DNA from 2 places in the Shewanella sp. MM_2022_3 genome. Region 2 is predicted to be linked to the other one. Evidence: predicted binding sites of a transcription regulator. Region 2 holds the regulator's gene; the other holds the start of a gene.
What was found. Region 2 encodes LexA, which represses DNA repair genes until DNA is damaged. Its sites were predicted from a motif close to TACTGTATNNNNATACAGTA; they were not measured.
Positions count from the first base shown of each region.

Region 1: MMG82_RS13165 (DNA topoisomerase III) is a predicted target of LexA. The motif match lies at 6,103-6,122, and genes of this name have one in related genera.

Region 1 covers NZ_JAKZGV010000024.1:21,577-30,524, forward strand. The annotation lists gene folC (bifunctional tetrahydrofolate synthase/dihydrofolate synthase) at 1-557, shown strand, start outside; gene MMG82_RS13140 (SPOR domain-containing protein) at 550-1,380, shown strand; gene MMG82_RS13145 (CvpA family protein) at 1,491-1,979, shown strand; gene purF (amidophosphoribosyltransferase) at 2,161-3,675, shown strand; gene MMG82_RS13155 (alanine/glycine:cation symporter family protein) at 3,789-5,273, opposite strand; gene MMG82_RS13160 (hypothetical protein) at 5,646-5,933, opposite strand; gene MMG82_RS13165 (DNA topoisomerase III) at 6,135-8,261, shown strand; gene MMG82_RS13170 (porin) at 8,511-8,948, shown strand, end outside.
Region 2 covers NZ_JAKZGV010000004.1:123,519-132,466, reverse strand. The annotation lists gene MMG82_RS04180 (ribonuclease T2) at 1-194, shown strand, start outside; gene MMG82_RS04175 (VOC family protein) at 428-1,210, opposite strand; gene mtr (tryptophan permease) at 1,343-2,599, opposite strand; gene plsB (glycerol-3-phosphate 1-O-acyltransferase PlsB) at 2,599-5,022, opposite strand; gene lexA (transcriptional repressor LexA) at 5,308-5,928, shown strand; gene MMG82_RS04155 (SulA-like leucine-rich domain-containing protein) at 5,925-6,437, shown strand; gene coxB (cytochrome c oxidase subunit II) at 6,843-8,384, shown strand; gene ctaD (cytochrome c oxidase subunit I) at 8,394-8,948, shown strand, end outside.

The DNA of each region.
Region 1 (8,948 bases), on a different contig from region 2:
GGCAAGTACTTACATTAACACAGCTTAGTCTCCCCACATTGCCATTACCCAATGCTGCGACAGTGATTGCCATTGTCGAACAGGGGTGGCCACATATTGCTGCCGATATTATTGCCAAAGGCATCAGCAGCGCCCGTTTAACTGGACGTTTGGAGCAAGTCAGCGAACAGCCGCTGATTTTACTCGATGTGGCTCATAATCCCCATGCTGCAAGGTTTTTAGTCAAGCAACTCACGCCCATCGTCGCGGGTAAGCGAGTGTTTGCCCTGTGCGGTATGCTAAAGGATAAGGATATTGGCGGCGTATTACCTGTGGTTTCGCCCTTAATCGACACTTGGTACTTAGTGAGTTTACAGGGCGAGCGTGGCGCTAATGCCAGCTTGCTACGTCAAACCTTAGCGCAAGACACTAAGGCCCTCGAATTCGAGGATATCGCCACGGCTTGGACGGCATTAAAAGCGCAAATTCAACCCGATGATGTGGTAATTGTGTTTGGCTCCTTTTACACTGTGGCAGGTTTTAAGTCTCTCTTTAAGCAGGATAACCGTTTTGTCTAGCCAGTTTCATAATCGATTAGTCGGCACTGTGGTGCTGGTCGCCCTCGGGGTGATTTTTTTGCCGGATATTTTAGACGGTAAGAAGGAGCGGCAAGAGGAGCAATTTGCCGAAATTCCCTTACGTCCTACCGCGATAGCGCATAAAAATGCCGATGACACGTTTGAAGTGCTATCTGCGCAAGACGTGGATGGCAAAGATGTTATGCCAGAAGAGCCTTCTCCCAATGATGAGGCGACATTAGCGCAGGCAGTGGGCGCGGATGCTAAGCCAGAGTCTAAACCTGAATCTGCATCTGAACCCGTGCAAGCTGCGGCTAAGGAGCAACTTAAGCCACAGGCCGTACAAACTGATGCCAAGGCTGAGTTGAAGGAAACGGCAAAAACTGAAACGGCAAAGTCTGAACCTAAAAAAGATGCACCTAAGCCTGCGATAGCTAAAACCGAACCTAAAAAGCCAGAGGTTAAACCAACCACGGTTGCAAAAGCTGAAAAGCCTAAGGCCGAAACGGCGAAAACTGAATCTGCAAAACCTGCCAAAGACGATGGCATAAAAGTGGTGAGTCGTGATTCATTAAAGCCCGGACTTACCCTGCAACTGGGCGCATTTAGTAATGCCGCCAATGTGAAAGCGCTAGTGGCGCAGTTGCGTAAAAGCGGTTACAAGGCGTACACAATTCCAGACACACCAAAGGATGGCGTGTTGACGAAAGTGTTTGTGGGGCCAGATGTGTCAGAAGTTAAGTTGAAGAAAATACAAGAAGAAGTTGAAAGTCTGACACGTTTAAAAGGTCGGATTGTGCCTTTTAATCCGTTGGAATCTTAATGCAGAACTGCCGAGGCTGAAATAATTTATTTACCTCTCTAGGGGTGAGAATCGTTTCAGTCTCTGGTAGAATCGCGCCGTCTTAAAGCCTATGCTGGAAAGCCATCTCAATGGTTTGGATTGATTACGCTATCATTTTCGTTATCGGGTTATCGACTCTTATTAGTCTGATCCGTGGATTTGCCAAAGAAGCCATGTCGTTAGTGGTATGGTTTGCTGCTTTCTTTGTTGCCAGTCAATTTTATCAAGACCTCGCCATCCATCTGACACAAATGAACGATGAGATGCTGCGCAATGGCGTTTCTATAGCCATTCTTTTTATCACCACATTAATACTCGGTGCCCTTATCAATTACATCATAGGGCAATTAGTGGTTAAAACCGGATTATCTGGCACTGACAGACTTTTAGGTCTGTGTTTCGGTGCTATTAGGGGCGCGTTGATTGTCAGCGCGCTGCTGTTTTTTATGGATGCTTTTACAGGCTCACCTAACGCCCAATGGTGGAAGGATTCTGTATTAGTGCCCGAATTTGGCGTTGTCATCCAGTGGTTCTTTAACTATTTGGAAAACACCTCCAGCTTTGTACCCAAACTATAAAAAAGACAATAAATTTATCCTAAGTGATGAAAAATAAGTCTGCTTTGAACTCTGTCGCGCTATTGGTACAGACTCAAATCGAGGCGAAGGTCGCTGGTCAAATGGCTGGGGAGTTACTTCGTGTTTTACTTATATTTCACATGAAAGGGCATAGAACATCTTACAATGAGGAAGCTTACCCATGTGTGGTATCGTCGGAATAGTTGGCCAATCATCGGTTAATCAGACCATTTATGATGCACTGACTGTGCTTCAACACAGAGGTCAGGATGCGGCAGGTATTGTCACCGTTGATCGTGGTGCTTTCAGACTACGTAAAGCCAATGGTCTGGTCAAAGACGTATTTGAAGTCAAACACATGCAGCGCTTACAGGGCAATGCGGGCATTGGTCATGTGCGTTATCCTACTGCTGGCAGTTCCAGCGCGTCAGAGGCGCAACCTTTCTATGTTAACTCGCCATTTGGGATTTCATTAGCCCATAACGGTAACTTAACCAACACGCTTGAATTGGCCGAAGGCCTGATTAAAAAGCGTCGCCATGTGAATACCACATCCGACTCCGAAGTGTTGTTAAACCTGCTCGCCGATGAGCTACAAAAAACCACGAGCTTAGCACTGACGGCTGATGAAGTGTTTGACACTATCGCTAAAGTGCATGAGCAAGCCCGTGGCGCTTATGCCGTTGTGGCGTTGATTGTTGGCCAAGGTTTAGTGGCGTTTCGTGATCCTTTCGGCATTCGCCCCTTAGTGCTGGGTAAGCACGAAACCCCAACTGGCACTGAATATATGGTTGCCTCTGAGAGTGTGGCACTCGATGCTGTCGGCTTTGAAGTGATGCGTGATGTCGCGCCGGGTGAAGCGATTTATATTTCCCTCGACGGTAATCTTTATACTCGCCAATGTGCAAAAGAGCCAAGCTACTCGCCCTGTATCTTCGAATTTGTGTATTTTGCGCGTCCAGATTCGACTATCGATAATGTCTCGGTTTACGCCAGCCGCGTGAACATGGGTGCCAAGCTCGGTGAAAAGATCAAAAAAGAATGGTACGACCATGATATTGACGTAGTGATCCCAATTCCGGAAACCTCATGCGATATCGCATTAGAAATCGCCCGTTGCATGGACTTACCTTACCGCCAAGGTTTTGTGAAAAACCGTTATATCGGCCGTACCTTTATTATGCCTGGCCAACAAGAGCGTAAAAAATCGGTACGCCGTAAACTCAATGCCATCAACACTGAGTTTAAAGGTAAGAATGTCCTGTTAGTCGATGACTCCATTGTACGTGGTACTACTTCAGAGCAAATCATTGAGATGGCCCGTGAAGCAGGGGCGAAGAAAGTGTACTTTGCTTCGGCTGCACCGGAAATTCGTTTCCCAAACGTGTACGGTATCGACATGCCAACCTCGAATGAGCTTATCGCACACGGTCGTGATGCCGATGAAATTGCTAAGCTTATCGGCGCCGATGGCATTATCTTCCAAAATCTGCCGGATCTGGTCGAAGCGGTGAGAATGGAAAACCCAGAGATCAAACGTTTCGAAACGTCAGTATTTGATGGTCACTACATCACCAACGACGTTGATCAGTCCTATCTCGATCATTTAACGCAGCTTCGTAACGATGATGCCAAAGCTGACCGCAATAAGGATATTGGCACTAACCTTGAGTTACACAACGTCTGCCATCCATAAGACGAAACGCTTAAGATGAAAGAGTGTGCTTGGCGTTAAGCGTCGGCACACTTTAAAATACACAATAAAAAGCCAGTGATAAGTCACTGGCTTTTTGTTTGGAATTTTAAGCCTTAGGAGATTTTTGGATTCTCGTTGGATTGGCTCTGTGTTAGCTCATCCTGCGCATTTTTACGTTCAACCCAATAGTCCGCATGGTGAATACCGAGTTTTTCAGGATCAAACTGTGGCTCAATACCTTGTTTTTGTTGAGATTCATAATCTTTAAGACAAGTGAAGGCAATTTTTTGCAGGAGAATAATGGCAATAATGTTTAACCACGCCATAATTCCCACACCAATATCACCCATCCCCCAAGCCAAGTCTGCGGTTTTCACTGTGCCATAGACTGTGGAGGCCATGAGCACGACTTTCAGTACCACTGTAAGCCAAGGACGATTCACTTTGCGATTGATATAAGCGATGTTTGTTTCGGCAATATAGTAGTAGGCCACAATGGTGGTGAAGGCGAAGAAGAATAGCGCAACGGCGACGAACATATTACCAAAGCCTGGCATCATGCTTTCCATTGCGGTTTGTACATAACCAGGGCCCGCCGCAATCCCCGCAATCCCGGTATAAAGCGCTGCGCCATCAGGGCCCTGCACATTATACAGGCCTGTGATCAGCAGCATAAAGCCAGTGGCTGAGCAGACGAACAGGGTATCAACATACACTGAGAAGGCTTGCACTAACCCCTGTTTGGCTGGATGACTCACTGCGGCGGCAGAAGAAGCGTGCGGCCCAGTACCTTGACCCGCTTCGTTGGAGTAAATACCGCGTTTTACCCCCCACATAATCGCAAGACCTAAAATCGCACCAAAGCCTGCATCGAGTCCGAAGGCGCTTTTTAGGATCAACAGAATAATATCGGGCAGCTGGCCAATGTTAAGGGCGATAATCACGCAGGCGACAATGATATAGCCGAGCGCCATAAAAGGCACTACAGTACTGGCGAACTGCGCAATCCGTTTCACCCCTCCAAAAATAATAAAACCTAATAGCATCGCAAGAATGGCTGCTGTGACATTAGGGTCAATATTGAAGGCGGTTTTTAAGCTTGAACCAATGGAGTTGGCTTGTACCCCTGGCAGTAAAATCCCGCAGGCAAAAATGGTCGCAATGGCAAATGTCCAAGCGTACCACTTCATGCCTAAGCCTTTTTCAATATAAAAGGCGGGGCCGCCGCGGTACTCACCGTTGATTTTTTCTTTGTAGACTTGGCCTAAGGTGGATTCAACGAATGCTGAGCTTGCGCCCAGAAACGCTACCATCCACATCCAAAAAAGAGCGCCAGGGCCACCAAAGGTAATCGCCGTGGCAACACCAGCGATATTACCAGTACCAACACGACCGGCTAAGGTCATGGCTAAAGCTTGGAAGGAAGACACGCCAGCATCGGTGCTTTTGCCATCAAACATTAGACGGATCATTTCGGGTAAATGACGTAACTGTAAAAAGCGTGAGCGCAGGGAGAAAAAGAGTCCTACACCGAGGCAAAGATAAACGAGCGCGGGACTCCAGACGATATTGTTGACCGCATTAACAATCTCATTCATATAATTCAACTCCAATATTCTGTTGTTTTTTGCAGAGTTTTTAAGATTTTTTTAGGTGATTTTGGGTACTAAACAGCCAATTAGGCCTAAGGTTAAAACGCGTGTGTGCGTCCAAGAGCTTCAACATAACGATTTTTTTAGTTACTTCATAGCTAAAGTTGTTAAATATTTGATAATTTAACGTTCTTTATTTGATGGGGTTACTGAGGAGCTTTATTTTGCAGCGTGTTATCTCTGCTGCATTGAGATTTGTAATCTAGCAACTTGAATCATTGAGAAAAGCGGGGGAGATAAGGCGAATTGATTGAGACTATTAACTCAGCCACAGTGGATAGCGGGGACGGTATTTGTGCAAGGCAAAGAAAACTTGGCTTAAATTACCAGCCATAACAGCATCCACAGTCCAAAGAGCCATGCCAGGCTACGGCGGCTAACGCGATGTTTTAATAGCAAAGATAGACTTACAGCTACAGGTAGAAACAGGATAAAAGCCCAAGAGAGGAACGGAACCTCAAGATTTAATGTTTCAAGACCCATCCCACAAAGCAGACTTAATGCCAGTAATAAGAGGCTATGAAATAGCATTAATTGATTGAATCTTAATACTAATGCTGGTTTGAATGCGGGTTTAGCATGATAGGGCAAGGTCAGTGTATTCATCTCTTTTTCCTGATTCCTCTTTAAGTGATGGAAGGAATAATAAATTTAGATGAGAATGATTCTCAACTAAATTTACACAGCTTTAGTGTTCAGTTAGAGCTTAACGAGCTAAATTGGCTCTTGAGCTAAAGAAGGCTGTTTGCACTATTGTCTGCTTTGGGCTAAATTACACTGTAATTATATCCAGTGTTTAATGTAGATATGATCCTCTATATTGCTGAAAAACCAAGCCTTGGGCGTGCCATCGCCGATGTGCTACCAAAACCCCACAAAAAAGGTGACGGGTTTATTGAAGACGCCCAAGGAAACTGCGTGTCTTGGTGTGTTGGGCATTTGCTTGAACAGGCCGAGCCCGATGCCTATAACCCCGAGTTCAAATCGTGGAAGTTTGAGCATTTACCCATAGTGCCCGAGAAGTGGCAGCTTAAACCTAAGGCCGCGACCCGTAGCCAACTCACTGTACTTAAAAAGCTGGTAAAACAGGCCGATACCTTAGTGAATGCGGGTGATCCCGATCGTGAAGGGCAGTTATTGGTTGATGAAGTAATCGCCTATTTAGGCGTGACGGGTGATAAATTACAGCAAACGCAGCGACTCCTTATCAGCGACTTAAACCCACAGGCGGTGAAACGTGCCTTGTCGCAACTTCGTAGTAACCGTGAGTTTATTCCTTTATCTACTTCTGCACTTGCCCGGAGCCGTGCCGATTGGCTCTATGGCATGAATATGACACGGGCCTACACCATCCAAGGGAAAAAGGTCGGCTATCAGGGCGTGCTATCCGTCGGTCGAGTGCAAACCCCGCTCCTTGGGCTTATCGTGCGCCGCGATGAGGAAATCGCGCGATTTCAATCTAAACCCTTTTATGAAGTCTTAGCGCATTTAGTAACGGATAAACAACAATCTTTCACTGCGAAGTGGCAACCCAGTGAAGCCTGTTTACCTTATATGGACGAAGAAGGGCGAGTGCTTGCTAAGGGCTTAGCACAAAATGTGGTGCGTCGGATCACCGATAAACCCGCCAAAGTGACCCAGTTAAGCACTAAGGATAAACAGCAGAATCCGCCATTACCCTACAGCTTATCGGCACTGCAAATTGATGCAGCCAAGCGGTTTGGGATGAGCGCTAAGGACGTGCTCGATACCTGCCAGAGTTTATATGAGCGCCATAAGCTGATTACCTACCCGCGCTCTGACAGCCGCTATTTACCTACAGAGCAACATGGTCTAGCAAGCAGTGTATTAGCTGCCATTATGGGGGGGGCGCCCGAGTTAGTCGCACACGCTGAGGCGCCGAATCCTCGGCTTAAATCTAAGGCGTGGGATGATAAAAAAGTCGATGTCCACCACGCTATTATTCCAACGGAAAAACAGTCCAATTTAGGCAGTTTAAGCCAGCGGGAAAGGCAGCTTTATCTACATATTGCCCGCCAGTATTTGGCGCAGTTTTACCCCGCCTATTGCTACAGTGAAACTGCGGTCGAAGTGACCATTGAAGGTGGTCTCTTTAAAACGAAGGCTAGACAGGATAAATCCCTAGGTTGGAAACAACTGTTTGCACGGGAAGCTGATGAACATAAAGAGTCTACGGGGCGAGAATCGCTTCAAAATACTGATGATAAAAGTATCGATAAGGATGCAGAAGATGAGGTGTTTTGTGGCATTTTACCGCCTTTAGCCCTAGGACAAATCCTTCACTGCAACCAAGGTGAATTGGTCGAGAAGCAAACTCAGCCACCTAAAGCCTTTACCGATGCGACCTTGTTGAGCGCCATGACGGGGATTAATCGTTATGTGACTGACCCCGAGATCCGCAAAATTTTAAAGGAAACCGATGGCTTAGGGACGGAAGCCACTCGTGCAGGCATTATTGAGCTGTTGTTTAAACGGGGTTTTATTCAGCGTCAGGGCAAGTCAATTGTGGCAACAGAGGTGGGTAAAGGTTTAATCAATAGCTTACCCCTTAGTGCCACCACACCCGATATGACGGCGCTGTGGGAGGCAAGCCTAAATGGCATCTGCCATAAGGAAATCTCTTATCAAGGATTTATGCAGCCACTGCTGGGGACGCTAAATCACTTAATCGAAAATGCGGGCGCCCAATTACCCTCAGCCCTCAATGGCTTAAAAGGACAGGGTTTTAAGCGAGCAGCTAAAAAGTCCGGCTATCAAAAAGCTGGAAACAAAGGCGCTGCTGGCGGGAAAAAAGCCGGAACGGGCGCTAAAAAAGGAAATGCTAGAAATTCAGCCGCAGCATCTTCCACATCCACAACAGCTAAACCGACCGTCCCTAGACGGCGAACGAGCAAAGCGACCGCCCAAGCCTGATGACACAAATGTAATCAAACTGTCGCTAATGTTCGCGATTTGGTAACGATATTTAATTTATTCCGCGATATTTAATTACCGCCAATCACGTTATTTCGTGATTGGCCGATCCACTTCTAAAAAATACCTCGAAACTCAGCTTTTCTGCGCCGTGGCATGCTAACTGCTTTGCCTTGGCCGGAGAATATAATAAGCCAATCAAATCATAAGATTATTTATGATTTAGCGGAATGAATAGGTATAGATGATATGAAAAAGAAATTGCTTGCAGTGATGATCCCCGCGATGTTATTCACAGGTACAACTCATGCGGTCGAGCTGTATAACGATCAAACCAATAGCGTCAATATGATGGGGTGGTTAGGCTTTGCGGCGTTAAATGATGGTCATGAAACCTCAGTTATCGATAACTTTTCCCGGGTGGGATTTCGTTTTGACCGCCAAGAGAAAAACGGCTGGCGCTCCTTTGCCCATACTGAATGGGGTATTAATATGGTCACCAGCGACGATGGTCTAATTTATACCCAAGGCCAAGGTGGCGGCCAATTATCCGCTTCAAAAACCTCAGATTTCCTATTTAACCGCTTAGGTTATGTTGGCATGTCGCACGACAAATGGGGCACCCTCAGCTTTGGTAAGCAGTGGGGAGCTTACTACGATGTTGCCTATACCACGGATGTGCTCAAT
Region 2 (8,948 bases):
TTGATACTAGCTTCGGTAAAGGTGCACACACTAAGATCACGCTTGATTGCGCCAAGGGACTCTTAAGCGAAATCCGGATTAATCTTCCACAAGAGATCAAGCTATCAGACTCAATTCCGAGCCTACTTGCTAAAGCACCCAAGGCGAAAAAGACTAACTGCCCAGACCCACTCTCTATCGACAAACCAAACTAACTTAACCTGAACTTGGGGTAACGAGTGTCGAAAAAATCTAAATTTAACAAACCAAACTAATGTCATAACAGATTGTTTTTAAAAGACAATATTTTCTGACTGAATGCGCAGATTTTTGTGCATATCAAGGCGCTCTGTCGTATGCCATAGCGAGCTATGGTTAGACAGAGCAACGCAGAGAGGCCCGAAAAGAGGCCTATTCAGCGGCGCTACTTATCCCTGCTCAGGTTAACTTATTGGTTTTCATTTTGGGATAGGTGTATTACCGCGAAAGTAGCACCTTGGGCGTCAGCAATCACCGCAAAACGTCCCACATCAGGGATATCGCTTGGCGGCACGCATAGCTGTGCGCCCAGCCCCTGCGCCTTAGCGGCAAAAGCATCACAATCCGCCACCACAAAATAAGGCATCCAATGGGCGGGGATCTCGCCCCATTCCGGCATCATTTTCATCATGCCCCCCATAGACTGACCGTCAATTTGCCACTCGGTGTAATCGATGCCGGGCACATGACTGGGGAGCGCGGTCCAAGGAAACACTTGAGTGTAAAAACTGGCTTCGGCGCTAGGTTCACGGCAAGCCAGCTCCACCCAACACAGGGTATTTTCTTCACCTTGGCGACGTGAGCCCGAGTGGTTTTTAGCTTGCCACAGGGCAAAGCGTGCTCCTTCGGGATCGCTCACCTGCGCCATCACGCCCGCATCACCCACCACATGCGGTCCCATGTGCAATTGCCCACCCGCAGCCAAGATGGCGGCAACCGTCGCTTCGATATCCTTAACCGCAAAATAAATCCGCCAATGGCTAGGGATCTGTGGTTCCGACTCAGGGATTTGATACATGGCCCCTAAATCGTCCCCCTCCAGATTGAACAGCGAGAAATGACCATTAGGAATTGCCATTTCCACCGCATTCCAACCAAACAGCGCATGGTAAAACCCCTGTGCACCCTGCCAGTCATGGCTCGCCAATTCGACCCAACAGGCCTGTCCCTGTGCGTACTGAGTAATCCTCATTGCAGACTCCAATCAAACAGATAATGTGTTCGAGTTAAGCTGGAGTTTATGCAACTGTCCAGTTTTGGCGGTAAAAAGATGAATACAAAGAAAAAGCCCTCAATTTGAGGGCTTGATTTGCGAGCGAAATACTTAGGAGAACTGCGGTAATAAATTCGCCATCGCGAGTAGATGACAAGCACCCGTCACGACACCAAACAACACCACAAGGATAATTAACGGTGTGCCACCAAAGACCCTAAAACCTTGATGGTTAGGGAAGAGTTGTCTCGACTTGTAGGCCATCAGCGCTGGCACAATAACAGCCCACACGGTTGCCGCTAAGGCTGCAAATCCAATGGCAATTAAAAAGCCATCGGGAAACAGCAAACCAAATATGGTGGGCGGCACAAAGGTGACAATCGCCGTTTTCATCCGGCCAGAGCGCGTATCGTCGAATCCGAATAAATCGGCCAAATAATCGAATAAACCTAAAGTCACACCGAGGAAAGAAGACGCCACAGCTAAATTAGCAAACAGGGTTAACATGCTGTTTAACCAGCTGCTTTCCATTACCTTTGACAGGGCGCCGACTAACACGCCCATATTGCCACCCTGGGCAATAATCTCACTAAACTGGCTGCGGGGAATATTGCCCATAGTGGCGACTAACCAGCAGGCATAAATGATCAGCGCGATAAAAGTCCCGACAAAAATGGCTTTGAAAATGGTCGATGAATCTTTGCCATAATACTTCACCAAACTCGGCACATTTCCATGGTAACCAAAACTGGCTAGACCAAATGGCAAGGCCGCCCACAGATAAGGCATAAAGCTTTGCTTTCCATCCGGTTCGAGCAACTTAGTCACATCGATTTCGATCAGCAAATTACCAATCGCGAGGAAGAAAGTGATGATCATCCCGCCGAGCATAATGGTCGTAATACGATCCACCGCCTTGGTACTGATCAACACGATACAGGCGAGCACGACAGCAAATACTAATCCGGCGACACTTTGAGGCAGCTCAATCCCCATACCTTGGAGGCTATGGTTAACAATCGAGCCACCGCCACTGATGTAGGCGTAGGTTAAGATGTAGAGCACGAAGGCAATGGACACCCCATTCACGATGCGCCAAAACTGGCCTAAAGTTTCCTTGGTCAGGGTATCGAAACTCGCTCCCGGCTCGAAATGCAGGTTGGTTTCGAGCAGTAACAGTCCCGACATCAACATGCAAAACCAAATACCGAGTAACATCAGTACCGAGTAACCAAACCACATGCCAGCGCCCACGACAGGCAAAGAAAACATCCCCGCCCCGACTGTGGTACCGGCAATAATCATGGCACCACCAAGCAAAGACTTGCCCACCGGCTTATTCTTCGCCGCATTCATATGGTTAGCCATTAAGCGATATGCTCCGCGGTCACGCTGGCGACAATCGTCTGCCTTACAGAGGCTCTGAGTAAGCTATTAGCTTGATCGCGAATGCGCTCAACATCAGATTTATCTTCCTTACCAGAGAAATAACCCAACTCTTTTAGCTTAACACTCAAGGTGTTATAGAGTTTCTTATCGTAAAATTCTGGTGCGGTAATTCCATGCAGCGCCCCTAAACGTTGGGCAAGCAGATGGCTTTCAGACTCGAGATCCGAACGCTCCATCTTAGGTCTGTGGGCCAGCAGATTGAAGATAATGGCATAGCGTTGCAAGGTCTCACTAACGCTGCCAGCCAACAATAACATTTGGCTGGTGTGCTCGGTCACAACCGACAACATATCGCTTTCCTGCACTAGACCTTGCTCAATAAACAGCTCGAGCACTTGATTCACGTAGCTTGGGAGATCTTTGATCCCCATAAACAACTCCGCCTTCAATAACGGATAAAAGTCGTTCACTATCCCAAGGATTTGCGCTCTTGAAATCTGTTTATTATTGATTAAACAGCTGGCAATTAATGACGGAATAATAAATAAGTGAATGATATTATTGCGATAGTATGTCATTGACGTCGCTTGTTTTTCATCAATTGACACTATCTCACCCAAAGGATCGGCGTTGATGGAGAACTTGTTCAGCTCTAATCCTTGTTGTACTAAGTGCTTACCATCACCTTCGGCAACCGACGTAAACGACGTGTAAGGCACACGCTTAAGCAGGGTCAGGTATAAATCTAACTGACGCTCGAGCAAACAACGCTCTAAGGCATTTTGCTCCGACGCCAACAACACTAAACTGGTCAAGGTAATAGAGCTGGCGGCAGCGGCGTCGTTAATCCGCGTCATCACCCGATTTGCTAACACGTTCACCGCTGGGGTTAACCAAGTCGGTTTTTGCTCAGGATCATCAGCCACTTCACTGCGCCAGTTAGGTGCCGTTTCATTCAAGAAATTTTGCAATGTAATCGGCTCACCAAAGTTGACATAACCTTGGCCAAAATTACCTAATTTACGAATAGCACCAAAGACTTGCCATACAGATTCTTTCTGTTTTTTCTTACCGCTTAGCTCTTTGTGATAGGTCGCCACTTCCATCACGTGATCGTAGCCTAAATACACAGGCACTAAGGTGACTGGGCGTTCGATACCACGCAGCACACTGTTGATCGTCATAGCGATCATGCCCGTTTTAGGCGCCAATAGACGACCGGTACGAGAACGGCCACCTTCAGAGAAATACTCAACCGAATATCCCTTAGCAAACAGCTGATCGAGGTACTCACGGAACACTGCCGTATAGAGTTTGTTGCCGTTAAAACTACGGCGAATAAAGAAAGCCCCGCCACGGCGGAACAGCGGCCCCGCAGGCCAGAAGTTTAGGTTGATACCCGCAGCAATATGCGGTGGCACCATACCTTGGTAATACAGAATGTAAGATAACAGCAGGTAATCCATATGGCTGCGATGGCAGGGCACATACACAATCTCATGACCATCGTGGTGTAACTGCCGAATATGCTCGGCACCTTTGATGTTAATACCGCTGTAGAGCTTGTTCCATAACCACGTTAAAAAGCGCTCGGCAATACGTACGAGACTATCGGAATAATTCGCCGCAATTTCATCAAGATATTCAATTGCCGTTTCACGCGCTTGGGTTTCAGAAATCTTCTTGCTCGCGGCTTCTTCCTGAATCGCCTTGCGTAAGGATTCAGATTTCAGCAAGGAATGGAATAACGCCTGACGATTAGGCAACACAGGCCCCGTCATCACCTTACGTTGGCGGCGGAAATGTACTCTCGCTACTCGAGCCAATTTATGGGCAATGCCCATATCGGTACCATGTTCGTCGGCCATGTAACGCAGCGATACCGCATTAGAAAATTGCACAAAGTTATGACGGCCCAAAAATAGGATCATCAAGCACTTACGTAACCAAGTAGGGTTCTCGCGCTCAAGCACTGCCGCCTTCATGGTGTCGTCTTCTTTACCCGGAGTACGACCCCAATACAGACTCACAGGCACCAGCTGTATATCTAACTCTGGCTTTTCCTTATGGACGGCCAACAAACGCATAAAACATTCGAGGAATGGCTCATTGCTGGCGCGTTCACCAAATAAGGGCTTACGACCTTCAAGGCATACCACCCGTGGCGCCACAACGCCATTCACCACCAGCGGCTCGTAAGGGCTTGGCAAACCAAGTTTCGTGGTGATCTCGCTTAACGCAGCAATATCACTCAGGGATTCTGTTTTCATTACATAAGCAAGCGGTCTGGAGGCATCCAGATTCAGATCGGCAAAGGGATCCTGTGGCACAACAATAGTGTGCACTAAGTGCTTTTGGATCCAACGTAATGATTTCAACCAAAGAGAGTCTTGTTTAGGCATTATTCTTATGCAATGTAAGTACGTTCATTAGCCCCATAGAATACCAGATTCTAGAGAATATACCCAAACAACCTAAAGATGCAGGATTCAGCGGCTGATTTTAATGACTTAGTAACGCACTTTAGGCAACACCATTTATTGATACCGTGCAAATGGCATTCACCCCATAGATGACGATTATGGTTATTTGCAGATCTAGCTGACCAAGTTAAAAGTGGTTAATACTTGCACTACCAATAATACTGTATATAATAACAGTAACTGTATAGAAAAACAGGAAATACCATGAGACCGTTGACGCCACGCCAAGCCGAAATTTTAGAGCTGATTAAACGTAATATTGCCGAGACTGGCATGCCACCCACTCGGGCCGAAATTGCCACCCGTTTGGGTTTTAAAAGTGCAAATGCCGCAGAAGAACACCTTAAGGCATTGGCGAAAAAAGGCTGCATCGAGATCATGCCTGGTACTTCCCGCGGGATCCGTCTCCCTGTAGAGGAAGAAGATAACCGCGAAACAGGCTTGCCACTGATTGGCCAAGTGGCAGCGGGTGAACCTATTCTCGCCCAAGAGCATGTCGAACAGTATTACCAAGTCGACCCCAGCATGTTCCACCCTGCTGCCGATTTCCTGCTGCGCGTAAAAGGCGACAGTATGAAGAATATCGGCATCCTTGAGGGTGACCTGCTTGCCGTTCATAAAGTACAACAAGCGCGCAATGGACAAGTTGTTGTTGCTCGCGTTGATGATGATGTAACCGTAAAACGCTTTGAAAAAAAAGGTAATTTAGTCTACCTACATGCCGAGAATGAAGACTATTCACCGATTAAAGTCGATTTGAGTTTCCAAAGTCTAACAATTGAAGGGCTCGCCGTAGGGGTGATCCGCAATGGAGATTGGCTATGAACAAACTATTAGGTAATGCCCCGCGTCACCCCGGTTTATGGCTCGATACGGTTCGAGATACAGAGACCGACTGGCAGCATACATCAATAGTCACTATGCCAACTCAGAGCCAAGGGCGCCAAGAGCTGACACAGCTGAGCAAACAACTTGCCCAACTGAGCCAACAGGGAAGATGGATAGTGCTCATCAACCCACCTAGTATTGGCTACAAGCAGCTATTAGCAAACGCAGGTGTGCGTATGGATCGCGTACTATTGGTTCACGCAAAAGATGAGGTCGAAACCCTTTGGGCGATGGAAAAAGCCTTAACCAGTGGCACATCTAGCGCAGTGATTACTTGGATTAACGCCCTAGATACTCGCGATAATCGTCGCCTACAAATTGTAGCAAAGAGCGCACGTGCAATGGGTATCGTGCTTGAAGGTTCAACGAATGACCAACCTTCTAGCATCAATCTCACACAATCGGCTAAATTTACTCAACCCGCATTTTTCAGCTCTGTTCATTAAAAATTTTTCACACCGTATTTAGCCTTGAAAGCCGCCTCACCTGTGAATGTGAGGCTTTTTTTTGGCAATTTTTCAGACAATTAGAAAAAGAAGTGATCTTGATCAATTTTTAAACAGCAAGTATGTTTGATTTAGGCGCACATGATATATCGCCTGTTTAGGCAGAAATATCGCGTTATTTTCGAATATCGCTCGCCCACAAAAATTGAGAATAATGGGTTTATTCAGCAGTATGTGCCAGTGTGGCTAATACCAGCAGTAACAATACTTGATCATAAGTAAGCCGCCAACGCACGTTGAAGTCAGAAACACTTTTTTGGGAACTGAAGAGTTTGCATAGAGTTGAGACTTACTGTGTTGCTCTTCTTTGTAGTTGCTATTTGCAATTAGCAGAGGAGAAGTCTTGTGAAGCAATGGTTGTATTGTTTACTCGTGGTGCTATTCGCCCCACCGTTGGCCGCAGCAGACATGCGGTTCAATATGACGCCTGGCGTAACAGAAATCAGTGGCAAGGTATACCACCTGCACATGACGATTCTGTATATCTGCTGCGCGATAGGCTTAGTGGTTTTTGGCGTTATGATTTATGCCATGATCAACCACAGAAAATCCAAGGGCGCGGTCGCGTCACACTTCCATGAGAGTACAAAAGTTGAGATCGCTTGGACGATAATTCCCTTTATCATTCTGATCTTAATGGCGATTCCGGCAACTAAAACTCTGATTGCCATGGAAGACCCCAGCAATGCCGATCTCACGGTAAAAGTCACAGGATCGCAATGGAAGTGGCATTACAGCTATTTCGATCAAGATATTGAGTTTTACAGTATTCTCGCCACACCAAGACCTCAAATCGAAGGTAGTGAGGCCAAGGGAGAGCACTACTTACTCGAGGTCGATAAGCCCCTTGTCCTGCCTGTAAATAGAAAAATCCGCTTTCTGATGACTTCTGAAGATGTTATCCATTCATGGTGGGTACCAGATTTTGCAGTGAAAAAAGATGCTAACCCAGGGTTTATCAACGAGGCGTGGACCCGTATCGATAAACCCGGCATTTACCGTGGTCAATGTGCCGAACTTTGCGGCAAAGATCATGGATTTATGCCGATAGTGGTTCAGGCACTGCCCGAAGCCGAGTTCGATGCTTGGGTTGCAGAACAAAAACAAGCTGCCAATGCCGCAGCGCAAGCCGCACAAGCCGCCTTATCACAAACACTGAGTAAAGAAGAGCTGATGACTCAAGGTGAGCAAGTTTACCTTGGTCACTGCGCAGCCTGCCATCAACCTAATGGCGAAGGTCTCAAAGGCGTATTCCCACATCTCAAAGGCAGCCCCATCGCTACTGGGCCACTGAGCGGTCATCTTGAAATCGTGCTCAATGGTAAAACGGGTACGGCCATGCAAGCCTTCAGTAAACAATTAACGCCCCAAGAAATTGCCGCAGTGATTACCTATGAGCGTAATGCGTGGGGCAATAACACTGGGGATGCGGTGCAAGCCAAAGACGTTGATGCCCATAAATCCGGTGGCACCAATAGCGAACCAGTAACAACGACTCCGCCCCCCTCAACCACCGATGCGCCCAAAGCGGCGACAGAGCCCATCGCCAGTGTCGACCCCGCGAGTCTTCCCACGCTTAGCCATGATGAACTGATGGCCGAAGGAGAAAAGACCTATGCCACAGTTTGCGCCGCCTGCCACCAGCTAACGGGTGCAGGTATGCCTCCCGCCTTCCCCGCCCTTGCTGGTAGCGTTATTGCAACAGGCCCAGTCGCCAATCACATCGATATAGTGATGCACGGTAAACCGGGCACGGCGATGCAGGCATTTGGCAACCAACTCACACCACAACAACTTGCTGCCATCATTACCTATGAGCGCAATGCGTGGGGCAACAATACCGGCGATACAGTGCAACCCGCTGATATTGCACGCCATGGACAGTAGGGGATTAAGATGAGCACACTGACTCAAGATCAAATTGCCGCCCATGATGAACACCATCACGGTGCACCTAAAGGCATCATGCGCTGGTTACTCACCACTAACCACAAGGACATTGGCACCCTGTACCTATGGTTTAGTTTCATAATGTTTTTAACCGGTGGTGCGATGGCCATGGTGATCCGCGCCGAACTCTTTCAGCCCGGATTACAACTCGTTGAGCCTAACTTCTTCAACCAAATGACCACAGTGCATGGGCTAATCATGGTATTCGGCGCAGTGATGCCAGCCTTTACCGGACTAGCTAACTGGCTGATCCCGATGATGATTGGTGCGCCTGATATGGCGCTTCCACGTATGAACAACTGGAGTTTTTGGATCCTGCCCTTCGCCTTTGCAATATTGTTGAGTTCATTGTTTATGGAAGGCGGCGGCCCTAACTTTGGTTGGACCTTCTACGCACCACTCTCGACCACTTATAGCCCCGACAGCACAGCATTATTTGTATTCTCGATCCATATCATGGGGATAAGTTCGATCATGGGTGCCATCAACGTGATCGTAACC